4 regions of the Rhizobium sp. 862_C5_N1_2 genome follow, and region 3 is predicted to be linked to each of the others. Evidence: predicted binding sites of a transcription regulator. Region 3 holds the regulator's gene; each other region holds the start of a gene.
What was found. The regulator LexA, encoded in region 3, represses DNA repair genes until DNA is damaged. The targets are predictions, from matches to a motif close to TGTTCNNNNTGTGTTCNG.
Positions count from the first base shown of each region.

Region 1 (5,856 bases), 1.5 Mb from region 3:
GCGCAGAGCACTGGGGCCGTCCGCAACGAACTCGCCTCGCAACTCGCACTCGTATCGAGCACGGCGGAAATAATCCGCTCCGTCTTCTTCCAGGGCGCCATCAAGCCCGATGACGAGGTCAAGCGCGAGTTCTTATTTCTCTCGCTGCTGCGTGAGCAGCCGGCGATCGCCTGGATTGGGTTCGGTTTCACCGATGGGCGCTTCTTCGGCTCACATGCCGCCCCCGATGGCCGGATCGAGATGGTCGAAATCGGTATAGCCGCGCCCGGCGAACCTCGCACGCTGCGCCGTGACCGATACAAGCCGATCCCCGGCGACATATTCTTCGAAGAGCGCGTCAAGACCGAGAGCGCTTATGTGACGGAGGGGGCGTCCTGGTATCGCAAGGGCAAAGACAGCAGGGATCCGGCCTGGACTGTTGTCGATATCCTGCCCAGCGGCTTCGAGCCGTCGATCGTTCTTTCCAAGCGTGTCGAGGCCTTCGGTCGGCTCGAAGGCGTCGTCATGGTGGCGGTCAGCCTGCGGAAATTGTCACTGACGCTGCAGGATCTCAACATCCCCTCAGAGAGCAAAGTCTATGTGCTCGCTAAGGACGATGTGGTTCTCGCGACATCAGAGCCGTCAGACGGCGTCATGGCCGCCCATCTCGCTGATTTTCCAAAGGCCGATGCGCTTTCCGCCGCCGTCGCGTCCGCGCGCAAGGCCAATCCTCGTAGTGCCTTCCGCACGCTTCAGCAGAGCGACGCGATTGGCCCGGTCTTCATTTCATCCAACACGTTGCCGTTCGAGGATTGGCGATTGCTGACGGCAATCCCACGCTCTACGTTTGCAGGCGATATCGACGAGAACACCAAGCGCGTGCTCTTCATCATTGCGGGAATCGCGCTGCTCGCCGCCGTCACGGCTATTGTTTTCGCTCGCCTGCTCTTCGCCCGGCCGCTTGCCCGGCTTGCCCAGCAATTACATGCGGTCGAACGTTTTGAACTCGGTGCAGTCAGCCACACGCCTACGATGCTGGCTGAACTCAACGACTTTTCGGTGGCGCTGAAACGGATGTCGTCAGGCCTATCGGCCTTCGCCCGCTTCATGCCGCTGGATGTGGTTCGGCCACTGGTCGATGGCGGCATAGAGCCCAAGCCCGGCGGCAAGCTCACCGACATCACTGTCCTCTTCGCCGACCTTCCTGGCTTCACCGAGATGACAGAGGACCTCGGCGCCGGTGTCGAGCCGCACCTCACCCGCTTCCTCACGCTTTCCATCGCCGCGATCCACGCCGAGGGCGGCACGGTCGACAAATTCATCGGCGACGCTGTGATGGCGATCTGGAATGCCCCGAACGACGAGCCCGATCATGCACTACGCGCCTGCCGTGCCGCCGCCGCCATCCGTAATGCGATGCATGCCATGCCGCCGCTGGCACCCCACCACGACACGGTGAGGGTCAGGATCGGCATTAACAGCGGCACGGCGCTCGTCGGCAATATCGGCTCGGCCGAACGCTTGAGCTATACCGCGATCGGCGATGCCGTGAATCTCGCGAGCCGTCTCGTCGGCGTCGCGAAAGACAATGGCGTAGAAATCGTGCTGAGTGGCGAGACGTTGGAGCGAACCTGCAATCAGGTCGATGCGCGCTCGCTGGGCGAAGCGATGGTGCGCGGCAAGTCGCAACCGGTGCCAATTTTCACCTTGGAGAGGAAATCGGCCCCGACTTGAGGGAGGAGGCAGCATGGAGAGTGCATTTTCCCTTATTGGCCTACTCGCCTGGCTGCAGGTCAAGCATTTCGCCGCCGACTATCTCTTGCAGCCGGCCTGGATTCTGCAGGGCAAGGGCGACATCCGCCATCCGGGCGGCTATGCCCATGCAGCGATCCACGCGGCCGGCACCATTCCGGGGCTCTTGCTATTCGGATTGGATGCCAAGACGGTCACGCTCCTGGCGGTGGCAGAATTTCTGATCCACTACCTGATTGACCACGTGAAGGCGGTACATTCGCACCTCTACCCGGTTGCCATGACGACCCGAGCCTACTGGGCCTCACACGGAGCGGATCAACTGCTGCATCACCTTACCTACACTGGAATTCTGGTTATGGCGACCTGAGAGGTCATCCGGTGACGCAACCGCCTGTCCGCGCTTCGTCCGAAGTGGACGCAGGCTTGGCTCCGCCGGGAGAAATGAGCCATTCGACTGACCAAAGGCGATGAGGCAGCCCGATCTTGAGCGCCAACGACGACTGCACAAGCAACGCCGAGATGTCGAAACGAAGAATTCATGGCAGTCCTCTCGATTTCAGTCGCAGCAGACCTTGCGGACGTAGGTATTTCCGTAGGTCACCATGGCATCCTTCGCGATGAGACCGTGCGTCTTGAGCGCGTGTGACAGGTCCTTCGCTTCCTGCTCGCCATAGACGTCATGCAGTGTCACGGCGATCCAGCCGTTCGCAGCCAGATGTGCCGCGAGCGGAACCGACGAGGCTTTGATGAACGAGCGGGCCTCTTCGAGTGTCCGGAAGGATTTGACCTGCACGAAACGTCCGTCGCCAGCAGGTTCCTCGAATTCGTTCACCCGCACCCAGGAATAGTGCATGTAGCCGCTGGATGCGCCGACGGCGACGCGATACCAGTCGCCTAGTAGTTCAGTGACCTCCACTGGACTTCCGTTTGGCGCCTGTCCGATCGTCTTCGCATCGCCGTTGGCGTCAGATTTGATCGGGGCTATTCCCTTGGGATGAAGCACGAAGCCGCTCCGGGCTCGGGGAACTTCGAGCGACGCTTCATTGGTGGCCCCGTTGTCCGCCGGAACGTTGACGGAGTTTGCGGGAGGTTGGGTTTGGCTAGAACGCGGTGCCTCACCGATGGCGGCGCGCGCGTCTGCCTTGGGATAGCATAGGATCTGGAAGACGGATGGTGTGACGCGATCTGCAAGATCGGCCGTCGACAAGGCTGTCGGATTTTCAGTTGCGTCAGCGGCTTGAGCAACGAGGCTCTGAGACTGCAGGAATAGCTCGGCCACCGACGCGCGGATAGCGAAGTTCACGTTCTGAGCAGTGATACCGATCTCGTCTGCAGTCCTCTTAGATAGAGTGGCGCTCGTGATGCCGAGAAGGAGTCCATTCCGGTCAACGACGGGACCTCCCGAGTTCCCGGGCTGGATTGGTGTCGAGATCTGTATATATCTCGTGTCGTTGCGGATCCCCGCGAGAGCGTTCACGTTGCCCGTGGTGATCTTGACGGAATCTGCGAGTAGCGTGGCCAGAGGATATCCCACCGCAACAATATCCTCGCCGAGCCTTGTTGCAGACTTTCTGAATACCAGCGGCTTTAGTGGCTCGCCGGCCGTGATCTTCACGACTGCCAGATCATTGATCTCATCGATGCGGGGATCTGCGGCATCGCCCCTCCCCTTCACCTCGATGCGTCCGCATTCCTGCACCACATGGGCGTTGGTCACGATCCATCCGTCCGCTGTGACCGCAAACCCCGTTCCCGAGGACGTGGGTTCGTCGGCAAATGACTTTGAAGCGATGGCCATCGATAGGCCAGCGACGATGATTACGCGGCAGGTGACAGACATGCGAGCTCCCCAGATGTCGAAAAGTAGAGCATCTGAGGTGTCGATTTCAACCTAATCTTGCAACTTTGCATAATGATCGGCGGCTCTCTTGTGGACTGTCTCCGAATTGTGCGCCTTGCCCGACCATCGCGACGTATCCGCCTAGTCCCTAAAGATCGTGGTGATCTCGACGCCGCTGTCGAGGACAACCCACAGGGCCCGGACAAGATCGGCAGCCTCGAGGAGCGCTACCGACATCCACTCGCTCGATTGTCGCTATATGTCGTTTGCAACGGCATTGAGGCTGACTGTCGCGTCGTGGCCGGTTTCGCTCCCAGGGATTCCGACCTGCTCCCGGAGATCGCTCATGGTCGTTATCGCAGGGAACAGCAGTTTCCGAACCTCCGAAGGCGTCACCCGTTCGATTTCGTTCGCGGCTTTTGCAAGTTCGGCGACGAATGATGGGATACTGCTGTCTTGCGTTTGAACCATCACTGCTCGAATTCGGCGCCGGGCATCCATCCTCGGGTATAGCCTTTTCCCATGCAGGCCTTCGCGATGGCGAGTTGCTCCTGAAGCCAGATGCGATCCTGAAGAAGGGCTTCGATGGTGGCTCGTGGGTCACCGCCGTGCCATGCCATCGCTGCATCCACGGGATTCTGATCGGCCTTGTTATTTTGTTCAGTGAGCATCATCAGTTCCTCGTACATTCCGGAGAAACATGCTCCATGGAAGGTCGCTGAGCGCGAGGGCAGCTCATTGCAACGACGCACGATGGCGGGAGCGTCTCCACGGTAGCGACCTGACCGAGTCGCAGCAAGCACCGGTGCCCCGGGATTCCGCCGGCCTCATTCCTCACGAAGGATTTTCGATCCTTCAGGTCTCGCCTTGTAGCCGAGCTACCCAAGCTATCGCCAAGTCAGAGACCTGGACAAGTCTGGCGACCGGACCATCCCTCGAACCACGATAGTGGGCGTTAGTGGAACACGTGCTTAATCAACAGCGTGTATGCCAATGCTTTGGCAGTTCCCCAAGGGGTTAGTAGTGCGGACAGTTACGTCGAAATTCGCTCATCAGGTGTGCAAATCCTTCCCCGAGCTGACGTTCGATTTCATCGACAAAAGCCCGACCAGCAAGGATCGGATAGATTTTCATGGACCCGCGAACGCCAAAGTTAAACTTAATTTTTCAAGCAATGCTGTGGAGATCGATGACGTCTTCGTATTGGGATCGCTGAGAGGACGCGGCAATACCAGACGCCTGACGCAAGCTCTCTACATGGCTGCTGAGAACCTACAATTCGACAAACTGAAATTGGTTGCTGCGCAAGAAGGCCGGTTCGCCTGGTTGGTGCTAGGCTTCACACCTACGCAGGATTGGTGGTATCAGAACCTGTCCGGCATTAAGTCGCGGCTAGCTGACATTGAAGGACAATACCCCTCAGATTTAATACGCTTATTCGAGCCGTTTTTGACCAGCGGTAGCCCACAACTATTGCCCGCGTTGGCGAACATTCCAGGTGGTCGCCCTAGCGCCTTGCGGCCGAGAGATCTCGCATTCAAACTTCTTGAAGCTTTCAGCACATGGAGCGGTGAATTGGAGATTAATGATGAACTCAATCGAAGATATTTGTTCAACGAACGAATTCCATCTGGTTCCGGCTCATGAGGACATTCTGTGCGAAATTGAAACCGGATTGATACGCATTGATACGGTAGGCGTTCGGGAAATCTTACACTCGCGCGGGTACTCTCCCGATTTAGTTGAACTTTATCTAGCTGTTGTCACCGGCGAAATTCACTTCAACGCGGCTTCTGTTCGGAGTACGGGGGCCTAGTCGATGAATTCTTCGAACCCCACCTTCGACCTAGTCGGGCGAAGCAGAATATTTTCAGCCAGGAGGGTGCCGGCATACTTCCCCCAAGCGTTGCACTTCTCTGGCGACTATCCGGGATGGACGTTGAACCCACGGGCGATATCGCGGACGGTCGTTCCGGCGCTGCCGCCCATCTCGATCCTTCTTGTTGATGCCTGTCCAATTGGCTACACAATCTCAGGGTTTAATGGCGGGGACGGGTATGCGGTCTGCAACCGCAGCAGTAGCCCTGTTGGCATTCATGCCGACAGTAGTGGTAGCTCAAGCATTCGATTGGTCAGCTCAACTTGGTAAATCGACATCTGCCCTGCAGGCCGCACTGGGACAGGCCAGCCGCTGCGCTTCAGGGGGTTTTACTGTTCCTGTAAGGTGGATCAACAAGGACACCACCCTATCCGACAACCTCTTCGATCCTGTCGATACGCCG
Region 1 is NZ_JBPWPT010000001.1:3,248,315-3,254,170, forward strand. Features, by position in the region: gene ACD590_RS16350 (adenylate/guanylate cyclase domain-containing protein) at 1-1,713, shown strand, start outside; gene ACD590_RS16355 (DUF3307 domain-containing protein) at 1,727-2,101, shown strand; gene ACD590_RS16360 (trypsin-like peptidase domain-containing protein) at 2,291-3,574, opposite strand; gene ACD590_RS16365 (dehydrogenase) at 4,045-4,248, opposite strand; gene ACD590_RS16370 (hypothetical protein) at 4,598-5,221, shown strand; gene ACD590_RS16375 (hypothetical protein) at 5,632-5,856, shown strand, end outside.
Region 1: a site for LexA is predicted at 4,250-4,267, ahead of ACD590_RS16365 (dehydrogenase). Genes of this name have one in related genera too.

Region 2 (5,856 bases), 1.3 Mb from region 3:
GGAAGGCTGCTCCGGCCAGCAGTGGCAAGAGTATGAGCAATGCCAGCATGCGGGCTTCGCGAATCCCCGCATCGACGGACGGCCCCAACGCCACCAGATGCTGCAAATGCCATCCGGTCGCCGGCACCGACGTTGCGACATCGAGAAACCTGGTTTTCCCGGCATCGCCGGGCATGACGATCTCGACGACATCGAGCCCTTCGCCGAGGTTTCGGACCATGTCGAGGGGCAGGGGTTGAAGTGGCGCAGCGCCGAATTGGAGGCTTTCGCGGATCGCTGTCAGCCGGTCTTCGGCGATCCGGCCGATCGTCATGAACCGCCATGATGGAAGACTGGTGATGAGGACAATGCCACGCTCGTCAACGACGTAGGACGGGGTGCCGGAGGCGTTCCAATCCGCCTCGACGTCGTCGAATTCGACCTTGACCACAACGACACCCAGCAAGCCATTGCTGCCCGAAATCCGCTGCGAGATATAAAGACCCGGTTTCTTGCTGACCGTGCCGAGCGCGAAGTGCTCGGCCTGTCCTCGTTCGACCGCCCCCTGAAAATACTCCCGGAAGCGGTAGTCATTGCCGACGAAGCTCGTCGGCTCGCGCCAGTTGCTGGCCGAAACCGCCATGCCGTCCTTGTCGATGACATAGATGACGGCGGCCTTCGTGCCCGCCGCCAGCATTTCCAGCTTCTGACTGAGCCGCTCGAACGTGCCGGCATCGTTTCCCACCAGCGCCGCGGCGAGCGCGGTGTCCTGCGACAGCACGAAGGGAAGCGCCCGGTATTTTTCGAGGACCGTGCGCAGCAACGCCGCATTCAGCGTCACATCCATGCGGGCCCGCTCCTCGAGGGCAGCCTCCGCCCGGTGCTGGCCGATCTCGCCGCTGGTCCAAAGGCTTGCGACGACGGCGAGGAAGGCGAGCGCGGCATAGGTCCACCACATCCGGCGGATGCGGTGTTGCAGGGGCAGGGAAGGCCACAATTTCTGCGACACGGACATGGCGGATTTGTGCATTTTTCTGCACGAAACGCAAATGGATTTGTGCGGATTTCCGCATTGCTTAGTTAGTTGTCAGCAGTCTCGTAAATTTTTCATTAATAAATTCAATCGGTTGGTTGGCGACTTAAAACTGGCACGGCGATTGCGAAGGAGGTGGCAACAACGGCTGAGCTGTTGGACTTGAAGCGAACGGCTCGGGAGGCCGGAGTTCGTTCCGGACGAGCCACTAGGAGGACATCATGATCGCAGCACCACTCGATGCAGTCGCAGGCAGCAAGGGCAAGAAGCCCTTTTATAGCCATCTTTACGTTCAGGTTCTCGTGGCCATCGCTGCGGGTATCCTTCTCGGTCATTTCTATCCCGAACTCGGCACCCAGCTGAAGCCGCTCGGCGATGCCTTCATCAAGCTCGTCAAGATGATCATTGCGCCGGTGATCTTTCTGACGGTTGCGACCGGCATTGCCGGCATGAGCGACCTGCAGAAGGTCGGCCGCGTCGCCGGCAAGGCGATGCTGTACTTCCTGACCTTCTCGACATTGGCGCTCATCATCGGCCTGATCGTCGCCAATGTCGTCCAGCCAGGCGCCGGCATGAACATCGATCCGGCCTCGCTGGATCCGGCCGCCGTCGCCACCTTTGCCGCCAAGGCGCATGAGCAGAGCATCGTCGGCTTCCTCACCAACATCATCCCGACGACGATTGTCGGCGCCTTTGCCGATGGCGATATTCTGCAGGTTCTGTTCTTCTCGGTGCTCTTCGGCATCGCGCTCGCCATGGTCGGCGAAAAGGGCGAGCAGGTCGTCAACTTCCTCAATTCCCTGACGGCTCCCGTGTTCAAGCTCGTCGCCATCCTCATGAAGGCTGCCCCGATCGGCGCCTTCGGCGCCATGGCATTCACCATCGGCAAGTACGGCGTCGGATCGATCGCCAACCTTGCCATGCTAATCGGCACTTTCTACATCACGTCTCTGCTCTTCGTCTTCATCGTTCTCGGTGCTGTTGCCCGCTACAACGGATTCTCGATCGTGGCGCTGCTGCGCTACATCAAGGAAGAACTGCTGCTGGTCCTCGGCACCTCGTCTTCGGAAGCCGCACTTCCGGGGCTGATGAACAAGATGGAAAAGGCCGGTTGCAAGCGCTCGGTCGTCGGCCTCGTCATCCCGACCGGCTATTCCTTCAATCTTGACGGCACCAACATCTACATGACGCTGGCAGCGCTGTTCATTGCTCAGGCAACCGGCATCCATCTCTCCTGGGGTGACCAGATCCTGCTGCTGCTGGTGGCGATGCTGAGCTCGAAGGGTGCCGCAGGCATCACCGGCGCCGGCTTCATCACGCTTGCCGCAACGCTCTCCGTCGTCCCATCCGTGCCGGTCGCTGGCATGGCGCTCATCCTCGGCATCGACCGCTTCATGTCGGAATGCCGGGCGCTGACCAACCTCGTCGGCAATGCGGTGGCGACGATCGTCGTGGCACGTTGGGAAAACGAGCTGGATACGGCGCAGCTTGCCGCAGCACTGGGCGGCCAGACCGGAGAGGATACTTCGGCTGCCGGGCTGCAGCCGGCCGAATAGTCAGCCGCTATCCCCTTATCCTTAAAAGTCCTGTAGCGGCCCGTCATCCAACGGGCCGTTTCTCTTTTCTGCTTCAGCTGCGATTGTCGCCGAGAAGACTGTTATAAACGGCGCCGATCGCACTTGCTTCCTTCTCCAGCGCGAAATTCGCCCTGACATGCCGCAGCGCATTCTCGCCATGCGCGATCGCCAGAGCGGGATCTGCGATATAGGGCGCGATTGCCCGCGTCAGCGCCTCGCCATCGCCGGCGGCGACGACCGAACCCGTCTCGCCCGTGACGATGAGCTCGGCATAGGCGCCCGCATCCGATGCCACCACCGCGGTTCGCGAGGCCATGGCTTCGAGCGGCGTCAGGCCGAAGCCCTCGTTGCGGGAGGGGGCGACATAAAGCGTCAGGCGGCGATACCAGATCTTGATGTCAGGCACTTCGCCGAGAAAGAGGATGCGGTCGCTCAGTCCGGCGGCGGCGACATCCGCCTTGAGTTTGTCTGCGAATGCCACGTGCTCCGCCGTCACGCGGCCGGAGACGACTGCCGTCCACTCAGTATGCTGCGGCAGGAGTTCGATCATAGCCCTGACGAAAAGATCAGTGCCTTTCTGATGGCGCACACGGCCGAAGCAGCCGACCAGATGGCGGCCGGGCAGGCCGGTGGCGGCGATGCCGTCCTCTGCGGCTTCCGGCGGATGGAACAGAGCAAGGTCGACGCCGTGCTGGATGACCGTGTGCGGCACCTCGAGGAACGAGCCGGAACGGTCGCTGGTCGCGATGACGGCGTCCATGCGACGGATCAGCCATTTCGTATAGGCGGTGTGGCGGCGTTGCGCGGCCGAGGTGAAGAGAAGCTTCAGCGGCATGCGCGCGAGATGGCGAAGCAGGATGCCGACGGCCATCTCATTGTTGCGGCGAGCGTGCCAGACACGCCGGCGCCGGCGCGCCGGCGGGCGCCAGAGGCCGAGGAGCTGCCGCCACTTCAGTTTCGGCAGATCCTCCGGCAGGCCGGGGCCGAGTGTCGCGATCTTGATGCCGACCCGGATCTGGCACGGGATGAGCTGGACGATCGTCGACGTGACGCCGGAGAGCCGGCGCTTGAAATTGGGCGCAATGATCTCGACGTCACGGATATCAGGCAAGGGAGGGGTCTCGCGGCTCGCGGGCGATCAGCCCCAGGAAACCTGGAGGATTTCGTAGGCCTTGGAGCCGCCCGGCGCGTTGACCTCGATGGAATCGCCGACTTCCTTGCCGATCAGCGCACGGGCGATTGGCGAGGAGATGGAGATGCGGCCAGCCTTGACGTCGGCTTCCTGGTCGCCGACGATCTGGTAGGTCTTTTCTTCCTCGGTGTCCTCGTCGATGAGTTTCACCTTGGCGCCGAACTTGATCTTGTCGCCCGACATCTTGGTGAGGTCGATGACCTCGGCGCGCGCCGTCAGGTCTTCCAGCTCGCTGATGCGGCCTTCATTGTGGCTCTGGGCTTCCTTGGCGGCGTGGTATTCGGCGTTTTCGGAAAGGTCGCCATGAGCACGGGCTTCGGCGATCGCCTCGATGATTCGGGGGCGCTCCTCCTGCTGGCGCCAGCGCAGCTCTTCCTGCAGCTTGACGAAACCGCCCGGTGTCATCGGTACCTTTTCAACCATTTTTCTGTCCTTCAATCCTCGTATCCGCACAATCAGCGGCGAACACAAAAGAAAACAGGTCCCGAAGGGGAGCTTCGGAACCGTGCCACAATCTTAGTCGGACGCTTATAGCAGATCGCCAAGGCCGATTTCCAGAAAATTCGCATAAGAGAAACGCCGCCCGCCCCGATATCAGGTGGTGCGCCTTGAGAATGGGCAGAAATCCGATCGTCCCGATTGACTTCGCATAAGAGAACATATAGTGAACATACTAATGAAGAAGTCGCTCACAGAACGCTTGGCCATCCTATCCGATGCCGCGAAATATGACGCTTCCTGCGCTTCCAGCGGCACGGTGAAACGTGATTCCCGGGCAAGTGGCGGGCTCGGTTCGACCGAGGGATCCGGCATCTGTCATGCCTATGCCCCGGACGGGCGGTGCATTTCGCTTCTGAAAATACTGCTGACCAATTTCTGCATCTACGACTGCGCCTATTGCGTCAATCGCTCGTCGAGCAATGTCGAACGGGCGCGCTTTACGCCCGAAGAGGTCATCTGGCTGACGCTGGAATTCTACCGCCGCAACTATATCGAAGGCCTGTTCCTTTCTTCCGGCATCATTCGTTCGTCCGATTACACGATGGAAGAGATGGTCCGCATCGTCCGCGAACTGCGTGTGACCCATAATTTCCGCGGCTATATCCATCTGAAATCGATCCCCGAGGCGTCACCGCGTCTGATCGAGGAGGCGGGGCTTCATGCCGACAGGCTGTCGCTCAACATCGAGTTGCCGACGGATAACGGCATCACCCGCTACGCGCCGGAAAAGAAGCCTGCCAATATTCGGCGATCGATGGGAGATCTGAGGCTGAAGATCGAGGCCGCCAGCGAACCGACGCTGCGGACCAAGAAGCGTCAACGTTTCGTGCCGGCCGGCCAGAGTACGCAGATGATCGTCGGCGCTGACGGGGCGAACGATGCGACGATCCTTGCGACCAGCGGCCGGCTTTACAGCAGCTACGGCCTGAAGCGCGTGTATTATTCCGCCTTCAGCCCCATCCCGGACTCGTCGAAAAATCTGCCGCTGATCAAGCCGCCGCTGATGCGCGAGCACCGGCTCTATCAGGCCGATTGGCTCTACCGATTCTACGGTTTTGGCATCGACGAGATCACCGCGAACCAGGCGGGTGGCATGCTCGATCTCACGCTCGACCCCAAACTTGCTTGGGCGCTCGCCAACCGGGCCGAGTTTCCCGTCGATATCAACAAAGCCGAGCGTGAACGGTTGCTGCGCGTGCCCGGTCTCGGCACCAAGACGGTCAAAGCGATCGTTTCGGCCCGACGTTTTCGCCGGTTGCGGTTGGACGATCTTTCGCGGCTCGGCATTTCGATCAAGAAGGTCCAATCCTTCATCTCGGCGGAAGGCTGGTCGCCGCGCCGATTGATCGAGCGCCCCGACCTTCGCGCCATGTTCGAACCGCAACCTGAACAATTGTCGTTGCTGTGATGCGCCGGGTCGTGCTTGCAGGACGCGGGGAGCTTGCCGAATGGCGTGACGCCGCGCGCGCTTTTGCGGCTGCGGGCATCCTGCCGGAAGAGATCGATTGGCGCGAAAAAGGCGCGGAGGCGGACCTTGCGTTTCAACGCGACGCCATGCCGCCGGCGCCTTTCAT
Region 2 is NZ_JBPWPT010000001.1:3,054,180-3,060,035, reverse strand. Features, by position in the region: gene ACD590_RS15440 (ATP-binding protein) at 1-1,009, opposite strand, end outside; gene ACD590_RS15435 (dicarboxylate/amino acid:cation symporter) at 1,234-2,568, shown strand; gene ACD590_RS15430 (glycosyltransferase family 4 protein) at 2,642-3,700, opposite strand; gene greA (transcription elongation factor GreA) at 3,728-4,204, opposite strand; gene ACD590_RS15420 (putative DNA modification/repair radical SAM protein) at 4,458-5,690, shown strand; gene ACD590_RS15415 (UdgX family uracil-DNA binding protein) at 5,690-5,856, shown strand, end outside.
Region 2: a site for LexA is predicted at 4,435-4,452, ahead of ACD590_RS15420 (putative DNA modification/repair radical SAM protein). Genes of this name have one in related genera too.

Region 3 (5,856 bases):
TTCACGCGCGACACGCTGATGCTCGAACGTCTCCGTTGCGCGCAGGCCGTAATCGCCATGGATGCAATGATAACCGAAATAGGAGAGGAAGGCGACCGTCATGGCCGGAATGACGAAGCGACCGATCTTTCTCTTCTTATGATGCTTTGTCCACATACACGCATGCTCTTGAACGCATTACCAATTCGTTCAATCTAACGCGCAGAGATTAACCGTTCGTTGACTCTAAAAACCGGGCAATAAAAAACCCGCGCCGGAAAGGCGCGGGTCAAGCCATTGAACATCAGATCCGATCAGCCGCGAATGATCGAGCGGCCGGCATACTGGGCCTGCGGGCCGAGGCCCTCTTCGATGCGGATCAGCTGGTTGTACTTGGCAAGACGGTCGGAACGCGACAGCGAGCCGGTCTTGATCTGACCGCAGTTGGTGGCGACCGCAAGATCGGCGATGGTCGAATCTTCGGTCTCGCCGGAACGGTGGGACATGACGGCGGTATAGGCCGCCTTGTGCGCCGTGTTGACGGCATCGAGCGTTTCCGTCAGCGAGCCGATCTGGTTGACCTTGACGAGGATCGAGTTGGCGACGCCCATGCGGATGCCGTCGCGAAGACGGGCGGAGTTGGTAACGAAGAGATCGTCGCCGACGAGCTGGGTCTTCTTGCCGGTCAGGTCGGTCAGCGTCTTCCAGCCGTCCCAATCGTCTTCGGCCATGCCGTCCTCGATCGAGATGATCGGATACTTGGCGGCGAGCTCAGCCAGATATTCGGCCATGGCGCCCGATTCCAGCGTGCGGCCTTCCCCTTCGAGAACGTATTTGCCGTCCTTGAAGAATTCGGTCGAGGCGCAGTCGAGGCCGAGGTAGATGTCCTCGCCCGGCTTGTAGCCGGCTTTCTCGACCGACTTCATGATGAAGTCGAGAGCTTCCGAAGCACTCTTCAGACCCGGTGCGAAACCGCCTTCGTCGCCGACATTGGTGTTATGGCCCTGCGCGGCAAGTTCCTTGCGCAGCGTATGGAAGACTTCCGAACCCATGCGCACGGCTTCGGCGATCGAATCGGCGCCGACTGGCAGGATCATGAATTCCTGGAAATCGATCGGATTGTCGGCGTGGGCGCCGCCGTTGATGATGTTCATCATCGGCACCGGCAGCAGGCTGGCGGAAGCGCCGCCGACATAACGGTAGAGCGGCAGGCCGGACGCCTGGGCAGCAGCCTTGGCGACGGCGAGCGACACGCCGAGGATGGCGTTGGCGCCGAGGCGCGACTTGTTCGGCGTGCCGTCCAGCTCGATCATGATGTTGTCGATCTGGATCTGGTTTTCGGCGTCGATGCCGCCGATCGCGTCGAAGATCTCGGTGTTGGCGGCTTCCACCGCCTTTTCGACACCCTTGCCCAGGTAGCGCTTGCCGCCGTCGCGCAGTTCGACCGCCTCATGCGCGCCCGTCGAGGCGCCCGAGGGAACGGCCGCGCGGCCCATGCTGCCATCTTCGAGATAGACATCGACTTCGACGGTGGGGTTGCCACGGCTATCGAGAATCTCGCGGGCGATGATATCGGTGATTGCAGTCATGGGTTCTTCCTGCTCGGTGGGTGGTGATAAGTCGGTTCGAAACCTGTCTTAGTCGAAGGCGTGCAAATTACAATGCTGCAATTTCCAGCCTTCGAACCAGCGTTTGGATCTCGCCTAAAGCGCGTCGCGATCTTTCAGATTCGCTTGCCACGCTTTAGGTCTTTGGCTTTCCGCATGTCGTTGTCGCAAAACCGCTGCACACTTTTTCGCGACATGCCTATAGCACGATCATGTCAGGCTGTTGAACGTCAAGCCTTGGCGACCGCATCGAAGGCAAGCAGCTTTTCAAGCAGCCGCGGCATGTCCTCGAGATAGACCATGTTGGGGCCGTCGGAAGGTGCATTGTCGGGGTCCTGGTGGGTTTCGACGAAGACGCCGGCAATACCGGCAGCCACTGCTGCGCGCGCCAGTGTTTCCACGAATTCCCGCTGACCGCCGGAGGAATCGCCCTGCCCGCCCGGCTGCGCAACGGAATGGGTGGCATCGAAGATAACGGGCGCGCCCATCGCCGCCATGATCGGCAGCGAGCGCATGTCGGAAACCAGCGTGTTATAGCCGAATGAGGCGCCACGCTCGCACAGCAGCACGTTCGGATTGCCGCTGGCGTTGAGCTTCTTCAGGACGTTCTTCATATCCCAGGGAGCGAGGAACTGGCCCTTCTTGACATTGACGACGCGGCCGGTCTTGGCGGCGGCGATGAGAAGGTCGGTCTGGCGGCAAAGGAAGGCCGGGATCTGCAGGACGTCGACGACCTTTGCCACCTCCGCGCATTGCTCGGCGGTATGAACGTCGGTCAGGACAGGAAAGCCGAATTCCTTCTTGAGGGCGGCAAAAACCTCCATGCCCTTTTCGATCCCGATGCCGCGTTCAGCCGAGAGCGAGGTGCGGTTCGCCTTGTCGAAGGAGCTCTTGTAAACGAGGCCGATGCCGAGCTTTGCGCAAAGCTCTTTCAGCGTGCCGGCAACCATGAAGGCGTGGTCGCGGCTCTCCATCTGGCAGGGACCGGCAATCAGCGACAGCCGGCCGGTATTGGAAAAGGTCACCTGGCCTTGGCCTTCGCCGATCTTGACTTCGGAATTCGTCTCAGTGCTCATCGTGTCTCCTCGAAGGCGAAGAGCGTGCCCTGCCCGGGCGCGGGCTTCACCAGAATGCGATTGTTCTTGCGCGTGTATGTCACCCCGTTAGCAGCCAAATGCGCTTCTGTCACGGCAAGATCGGCGACAATGAAGAGGATTGCCCGGCCACGCAGGCCGCGATCGGCGGATGAGCCGGCGATCTCGAAATAGGCTTCTAGCCCTTCCGGCGTCATCAGACTGATTTTCGCGTTCGAAGCAGCAACATTGACGCCAAAACCGGTTTTCTCGACTGCCGCCTGCGCCACGGCAAGGCCGACGAAGGCTCCGAAAGCGGCAGCATCAGGCGCGCAGAGCGCGATCTCGGCAATGCCGGTGACGCCATTGGCATGCGTCTCCAGCGCGCCGCGGTCGGCCGGCAGCGGATTGACGCGTTCGACGCTGAAAAGGAAGAGATCGGGCGCTCGCAGGTCGCCGGCAAAAGCCAGCTTGAAGCCGGCGATGCTCTCAGAACCGTCCGGCATCGTCATCGGCCGGGTGAACTGCAGCATCTCGCCGGCGCTCGATCCGTTGCCGACGAAGTTCTGATGATCGACGCCGGCATCCTTACTGCCGAAAGCAAGCCCCGAAAGCCCCTCCTCGCCGCAGCGGAAGCGGAAGGCCCGGTTGCGGGCCGTGAAAACATTGCCTTGCCGCGCTGAGGCCTCGCTCTCCTCGACACTCGCAATCCCGAGCGGCTCCAGATAGGTCTTGTCGGCAAAAAAGACGCAGGCGTTTTCCGTTCCGAAGGGATGGCGTGCATCGGCGGCAACGGTGAAGCCGAGCTTGCCAAGCCTCTCGCGCGCCAGATCGATATTGACGACGGGCAGCACCACATGATCCAGCGGGTGCGGCTTGGCGGAACGCTCGTTCATGATATCCCTCCTGGAAACGGCAAGAGATGTGCGATGGCGCGCCCCTCAATGCAAGAGATGTGTCCCAATCCGGCGAATGAAAATAAAAATCTCAACGAGTTGGCGCCAAGTTTTACGGAAATTTAGCTACTTGCGGAACACATATGGAACATATAGTGTCTGTTCTGGATTTGTTTCAATCACGAGGTCACAACGTCGATGCTCACGCGCAAACAACAGGAGCTTCTCCTTTTCATTCATGAGCGCATGAAGGAATCCGGCGTTCCGCCATCTTTCGACGAAATGAAGGATGCCCTGGACCTCGCTTCCAAGTCCGGGATTCACCGGCTGATTACGGCGCTCGAGGAACGTGGCTTCATTCGCCGCCTACCGAACCGCGCCCGTGCGCTCGAGGTTATCAAGCTTCCGGAGGCCTACAGCCCCAGCATTCAGCCCCGGCGGGGCTTTTCGCCCAGCGTCATCGAGGGCAGCCTTGGCAAGCCGCAGCCGGTCGCCACTCCTGCTCCCGCAAAACCCGTCGCCGACAACGGCAACTCGGTCTCCGTGCCGGTCATGGGCCGTATCGCCGCCGGTGTTCCGATCTCGGCGATCCAGAACAACACCCACGACATCGTCGTTCCGGCCGACATGCTCGGTTCCGGTGAACATTATGCGCTCGAGGTCAAGGGCGATTCGATGATCGACGCCGGCATCTTCGACGGCGACACCGTGATTATTCGCAACGGCAGCACCGCAAGTCCTGGCGACATCGTCGTTGCTCTCGTCGACGACGAAGAAGCGACACTCAAACGCTTCCGCCGCAAAGGCGCCTCGATCGCGCTGGAGGCGGCCAACCCGGCTTACGAGACCCGGATTTTCGGGCCGGACCGCGTCAAGGTTCAGGGCAAGCTCGTCGGCCTCATTCGCCGCTATCACTGACATCAGGCAGTCCGGATTCGGCAAAACTGTTGCTGCGCCAGTCATAGGCGCGATGCCGCATCCATGGCCGCGACAATGCATCGAATGCGGTTGCGACCTCCAGGCCGGCGTCGGCGAAGCGCAACTCGACGGAGCCGGTCCTGCGCAGCGTTTCGCCGGTGAAGAGCGTCGCCCCTGAGCGGCAGCTGTTGAAGCGCAGGCGGACCGACGTCACGACGATATCGGCCGCGTCGCATGCCGGACCGAGATAGGCGGCATTGTCGATGACAGCAACGACATGACCATTGCCAAGCCTTGATGTGCACCAGGCCTTCTTGACGCAGGAAAAGCGGTTGGCTTCACCGGCCGCTGCAGCCGCCCGCATCGCCGACCTTGCTTCGTTCTGCTGATCGCGGGAAAGCCTGACGCGGCGGTCTTCTCCCTCCGGCGGAATAACAGGACCATCCAGCATCTTCGGCGGGTGATGCGTCGGCAGGACCAGCGCTCTCTGCCACTGGTCGAAGATGAAATCCGGCGGTCTTTCACGGTTGGAAGCCATGGCCCCCGCCTCGACGATTGCGACGAGACCACCATCCTCCGAAATCGCCAGATCCGGCGGCCGGGGAACCGGCTGAAGCAAGAGGACGAGCGTCGACACCGCGATGATCGATGTGCCGATATGGCGCAGCCGGGTGCGGAGCAGCGTCAGCAGCAGAAAGCCTGCGACGGCGATCGCGAAATACCAAGCGGGCAAGCGGCCGATGCCGATGTCGCCACCCCAGCCGGACACCGTCTTTGCGATCGCGATCACCAGATCGAGGCCGAATCCGACGACCTTCCAAGGCAAAACGTCCAGACCGAAAGGCATGAGCAGCATCGCCAGCAACCCGGCCGGCATGATGATGAAGGAGATGATCGGCATCGTCGCGAGGTTTGCCGGCAGGCCATAGGCAGTCAGGCGATGAAAATGCTCGATCGAAAACAGCGCGGTGGAAAAGCCGCCGATCAGCGAGGTCAGGAAGACGCCGCCGAAGAAACCCGCAACCGTAACGACGGGCCGAAAAATCGGCAGCTTCAGGAAAGCGTTTTCGCGGACGCGCCGGTCCTTCCACAGCTGGTAGCCAGATACCAACGCCAATGTCGCGGCAAAGGACATCTGGAAGCTCGGACCCAAGACCTCGGACGGTGAAATGGCGAGAATGACGAGCGCCGAGAGAGCGACATTGCGCAGGCTGATCGACGGCCGGTCGAAGAAGACGGCAATCAACATGATCGCCATCATGATGAAGGCGCGTTCGGCCGAGACGGCAAAGCCGGAGATCAGGAAATAAGCCGTGACGGCGATGAGCGCGCCGGCAGCGGCGATCTTCTTGGTCGGATAGGCTTGGGCGACACCGGGAAAGA
Region 3 is NZ_JBPWPT010000001.1:1,769,511-1,775,366, reverse strand. Features, by position in the region: gene ACD590_RS09005 (FtsB family cell division protein) at 1-156, opposite strand, end outside; gene eno (phosphopyruvate hydratase) at 294-1,568, opposite strand; gene kdsA (3-deoxy-8-phosphooctulonate synthase) at 1,817-2,662, opposite strand; gene ACD590_RS08990 (VOC family protein) at 2,659-3,555, opposite strand; gene lexA (transcriptional repressor LexA) at 3,754-4,473, shown strand; gene ACD590_RS08980 (ComEC/Rec2 family competence protein) at 4,454-5,856, opposite strand, start outside.

Region 4 (5,856 bases), 1.7 Mb from region 3:
CGAGCCCGCCGAGCGGCCGTTGCACGAAAGAGCGGACGGCGAAATAGAGCGCCAGCATGACGGCACCAAGCACGATCAGCCCGTTGATGATCATCACGTAGGTCTGGTCTCGCACCGGCGCGTTAATCGCCGTGTGTGGCACGTCGACGAGCACGACCCAGGTGGCGTTGACGCCGGGAACCGCGAACGGATAGACGACGCGATCGAAGGGATCGAGGCCGTCATAGGTGAGGTTCCTGACGAGACCGGGCTGCTTGCTGGACAGCGCCGTCTTGACGATGTCGGCGCCCTCGCCGTCATATTCCTTGGTCATCAGGTCGGGGATCGGCGCGACGATCCAGTTGCCGGCCTGCGACAACAGCGTGACGCGGCCCGAACCGAAAGGATGCAGCGCCTGCAGCTTGTCGGTCAGCGACTTCAGCGAAATGTCGACGCCGCCGACGCCGATCATCTTACCATCAGACATGACCGGATAGGCAATCGAGGTCAGCAGCGTCGGCACATCTGTTCCCTCGGCCATATAGGGCGTGGTGATCGCGCCCTTGCCGCTGTCGGCGGCAAGCTTCCACCATGCGGCGGTATAATCATTATCGAAGGTCGAATATTGAATGCCACCGTCCTTGGTCTTCGACCAGTAGGGCGTGAAGGCGCCGTTCTTGTTGGTGCCTTCGTCATTATTGTTGGCGATCTCGGTGGTTTTGCCGTCAAGCGCGCCGAGCTGCTCGCAGAACCAGCTGCCGAAGGCGAAGGCGTTCTGCTCGAGATTGGCCTTCAACACATTGATCATGCCCTTGCGATCGAGCGATTTGCCTTCATGGCCGCGGCCGATGACGCCCGACATGGTGCGTGCGGCGCTGGCGAGTTCGCCGACATTGGCGGCGATTTCATTGGCGATCGACTTTGCCTCGAGGTTGGCCTGATCCATCGTCAGCGTCTGGACGCGATCCCGGGTCTGGCCGATGAGGAAAAAGTTCGAAACGATGAGAACAAGCGCGATGGCGATGCCGGTGATGACGATGAGTTTCGCGGCAAGCGATTTCATGCGAAAAATGAACATGGGGTCCTCGGGCAAGGATGCGCCGAACGGGCATTCTCCGGCACAGGAGCAAAGGCTCGCCCCATCATGGGGCAGCCGGCTACAGCGCCGCGCATCTTTTCGAGAGCCGCAAAGGACGCTGTAGCACTTTGAATCGCTGCATAATTTTGTCCTTAAATCGACTCCGATTTAAGGAATTATGCGGTGGACGTCCGGAATCCGAAAGGCGGGAGGCGCCGGCGACCACGAGGAACATCGCCGGAAATCTCTTAAATTTAAATGAAACTCTATCGATCGGGGCCATGAAAATCGCCGAAACGCCCTGAATTACAGGGAGTTTTGCCGGCGGCTTCGCAAAGAGACGCGGCTATATCCTGTCTGCGACTTCCTCGCTCAAAGGGATCGACGGTTGCGCCCCGGCCTTGAGGCAGGCGAGCGAACCGGCAACCGCCGCGCGGCGCAGCGCCGAGACAAAATCGAGGCCGTCGTCGAGGCTCGCGGCGAAATAACCGCAGAAAGTGTCTCCGGCGCCGACCGTATCGACAGGTTCGATCTTGAGACCTTGCGCCCTTGAAATCGCCCCGTCGCGAATGGCGATGACCCCATCGCCGCCGAGCGTTACGATCAGCGTCTGGCCCGTCTCCGCGTGTAGGCGCACAAGGGCTGCCTCACGCGCTGCGGCGTCCATGCCTTCCTGTCCGGCAAGCCGCTCGAATTCGGTCTCGTTGGCAATGACGATATCGGCGAGCCGGCCGAGACGCGGGGCATCGGGGATCAGCGGCGCGAGGTTGAGGATGCTGGTGACGCCCTTGGCGCGGGCGGCCGACAGCGCGCGCTCGACGGCAGCAGCCGGCACTTCGAGCTGCAGCATCAGGATATCGCCTTCGTTCATGCGGCCGATCGCCGTCTCGGCATCGGTGGGCGTGACCTGGCCATTGGCGCCGGGAACGACGGCAATCATGTTTTCGCCGTCGCCGCCGACAAGGATCAGCGCCGTGCCTGTGGGACCGTCGACATGTTTGATCAGAGAAAGGTCGGTGCCTGCATCATCGAGCAGGGCCAGCGCCTCCGCGGCGAAAGCATCCTTGCCGACGGCGCCGGCCATATGCACGTAGCGGCCGGCCCGCCGGGCCGCCAGCGCCTGGTTGGCGCCCTTGCCGCCGGCGGCCGTGGCAAAGCCGTTGCCCGCCACCGTCTCGCCGGGCTTCGGCAGGCGCTCGGTCGTGGCGATGAGATCCATGTTGATGGACCCGAAAACTGTGATCATGAATGTGTCCCGTCTTCTGGAGCCTGCAAATGAAATCATGCTCCAACTGTTTCATGCGGGCGAGACACTGCCCGAAGCGGTCACTCCTCGTCAACCACCCGGAGCTTCAGAAGACCAGTGCGGCTTTCCACTGATTTGGCCGCGGCTTCGCTGTCGCGGGCGGGTTTTGCATCGCCGCCACCCGCCTCGAATTCCAGCGCTTCGATCTTGGCGCCGCGCCTGGTGAGCTTGTCGGCTGACGTGACCACCATGTCGATATCCTTCTGCGCCATGGCGAAATGGCCCTGCAGCTTTCGCACCCGCTCGTCGAGGCGGCTGAGATCGTCCATCAGGATCGCCACCTCGCCCTGGATCAGATGCGCCTGCGCCCGCATGCGCTGATCCTTGAGCACGGCCTGGATGACCTGGATCGACAGCATCAGCAGCGATGGCGAGACGATGACGATACGCGCGCGGTGCGCCTTCTGCACCACCGGTTCGAAGTGCTCGTGGATCTCGGCGAAGATCGATTCGGACGGCACGAAGAGAAAGGCCGTATCCTGGGTTTCGCCCTGGATCAGATATTTCTCGGAAATGTCCCTTATATGGACCTCCATGTCGCGGCGAAATTGCTGGCCGGCGATCTTGCCGGCCTCGGGGCTGCCGGCGTCGCGGATCGCGTTCCAGGCTTCCAGCGGAAATTTTGCGTCGATCACCAGCGGCGGCGCGCCGTTCGGCATGCGGATCGTGCAGTCCGGCCGCGAACCGTTGGACAGCGTCTGCTGGAAGGCGTAGGCGCCCATCGGCAGGCCGTCGGCGACGATCGTTTCCATCCTGGACTGGCCGAAGGCGCCGCGCGTCTGCTTGTTGGACAGAATGGCCTGCAGCCCGACGACATCTTTGGCGAGCGTCTGGATATTGTTCTGTGCGGCATCGATGACCGCCAGCCGCTCCTGCAGCCGCTGCAGGTTCTCATGCGTCGATTTCGTCTGCTCGGTGATTGTCGAGCTGACCCGCTGCGACATGCCGTCGAGGCGTTGGCTGATCGTCTGGTTGAGTTCGCTCTGCCGCGCGCCGAAGACCTCGGTCATGACAGCGATGCGACCCTGCATCTCCGCCTGGATCTTCAAAAGCTCTGCCATCCGCGCTTCGTTTTCCTCAGCCCGAACGCTCGCTTCCTCCGCCTGCTCGCGGCGAAGGCTGGCACTGCGCAGGAGAAGCACGACCACCAGCAGGGCGAGGGCGGCGAGAACTCCGCCGATGAGCGCCAGCATGGCCGGGCTGATCGAGGCAAGGGAAAGGGCGAGCGATTCGGAATGGATGGTCATGCCGCGAGCATAACAGAAGAAACGGCAATATATAGATCAAAACGTGAACGGAATGGGCGGCCCCCAATATCCTCGCAAGCCATCGCTCTTCCTCGCTCGGCGAGAAGAAATCGCCGTCCGATTTAACGATTGCTCAACCATATTGGCCAAAACCTGCGCGCAGAAATTCCTTCCCGCGCGCGTCGCGCCAAGTACAGAGATCCCCATGACCGCCCAGCAGACCGACAACGCCCTCAGGCAGCGCCTCGATTTCATCGAACTGGATGAGGCAGCGCGCAAGTCGATGCGGGATCTGCGCCCGGTCATATCGGAGCTGATCGGCGGTGCCCTCGATAAATTCTACGCCAAGATCGCCAAGACCCCGGCTGTCGCAGGCTTCTTCGCCGATAAGAACCATGTCGGCCATGCCAAGAAGCGCCAGCAGGATCATTGGGCCAATCTGGCCGGCGGCGCGTTCGACGAGAGCTATGTCAACGGCGTGACCGCGGTCGGCCGGACGCACGCCCGCATCGGACTGGAGCCGCGCTGGTATATTGGCGGTTACGCCATCGTCATGTCCGAGCTCGTCAAAGGCATCATGGAGAAGCAGTGGCCGTCGATCTTTGCGCGCCGAGAGGCCAAGGCATTGGCCGAGAAGCTGTCGGCCGTCATCAAGGCCGGCATGCTCGACATGGATTATTCCATCTCGGTCTATCTCGAGACGCTCGAAGCCAAGCGCCGCGCCTTGGAAGAGGAGCGTGCCCAGGCCGAATCCGATCAGGCGATCGCGCTGGAGCAGCTGCGCCGCGGTCTGGAAGCGCTGTCGAACGGCGATCTCGAAGCCACCCTGCCGTCCGACCTGCCGGGCAATTTCCGGCAGATGGCGGAGGACTACAACCGCGCCGTCAGCGCCCTTCGCCAGTCCTTCGCCTCCGTGCGCGAGACTTCTGGCCATATCATGAGCGGCGCCGACGTCATTTCCAATGCAACCAACGATCTGGCGCTGCGCACTGCCCAGCAAGCGGCAGGAGTCGAGGAGAGTTCGGCTGCCCTGCAGCAGCTGTCCGTCAGCGTCGGCCAGACGGCGGCCAATGCCGAGAAGGCTTCGGCCGCCGTGCGCGAGACGCAGGAGAAGGCGAAGAACTCCGGCGAACTCGTCACCAGCGCCGTCTCGGCGATGGCCGGCATCGAGAAATCCTCGACCGGGATATCCAAGATCATCGGCGTTATCGATGAGATCGCCTTCCAGACCAATCTGCTGGCGCTGAACGCTGGCGTTGAGGCGGCGCGCGCCGGCGATGCCGGCAAGGGTTTTGCCGTCGTCGCCCAGGAAGTCCGCCAGCTCGCCCAGCGCACCGCGGAAGCGGCCAAGGAGATCAAGAACCTGATCTCCCAGAGCTCGACCCAGGTCAATCAGGGCGTCGGCATCGTCTCCAGCACCGGCGAAGCGCTGAACGACATGATCAGCCGCATCGACATCATCAACCGTTTCGTCGCCGATATCGCCGCCGCCGCCCGCGATCAGGCGACCGGCGTCAACGAGGTCAGCGTCGCCGTCCGCAACATGGGTGCGATCACCCAGCAGAATTCGGACATGGTCGAACAGTCTTCGGCGGAAACGCGCCGCCTCAAGGACGAGGTGGAAACCCTGATCGAGCTGCTGCGGCGCTTCCGCGCCCGGCCGGAAGGCCGTTCCACCGGTGCTGCCCGCCGGGCGGCCTGAGGCGAATAGAGCCTTTCCTGGTCAGATTGCAGCATTCTGCCGGAGCAGGTTTTCGTCAGGGCAGAGGCGATTGGCGACGGGCATACCTCTTGGTACGTCCGAGCCGATCGCCTTTGATCCTGGCGGAAAGATGCCCGGCCCTTCGGGTTGGCTGAAACGGGCCGGCTGATCGACCGGCCGGCTTGGCCGTAGAGCTTGGCTACGACGCGCGCCGGCCGGTCGACCATCCGACTCCGTTTGAGCCAACAGAATGATTCAATCTGACCAGGAAAGGCTCTATGGCGAAATTCCAGGCGGGGATGCAAAAAAGCGTATTCCCCGCCTGCCGGATAATTCCATAGTCGGAAAAGATGGGTTATGGGAACGCCATGACCATCAAGCCACTCATCATTCTTCCTGATCCCGTTCTCCGCCAGCTGTCCAAGCCGATCGAGCGGGTGGACTCCGACCTGCAGCGTCTTGCCGACGATATGCTCGAAACCATGTACGACGCGCCGGGCATCGGCCTTGCCGCCATCCAGATCGGCGTGCCGCGCCGCATGCT
Region 4 is NZ_JBPWPT010000001.1:54,376-60,231, forward strand. Features, by position in the region: gene ACD590_RS00275 (methyl-accepting chemotaxis protein) at 1-1,057, opposite strand, end outside; gene ACD590_RS00280 (ribokinase) at 1,404-2,303, opposite strand; gene ACD590_RS00285 (DNA recombination protein RmuC) at 2,384-3,610, opposite strand; gene ACD590_RS00290 (methyl-accepting chemotaxis protein) at 3,816-5,312, shown strand; gene def (peptide deformylase) at 5,681-5,856, shown strand, end outside.
Region 4: a site for LexA is predicted at 3,643-3,660, ahead of ACD590_RS00285 (DNA recombination protein RmuC). Genes of this name have one in related genera too.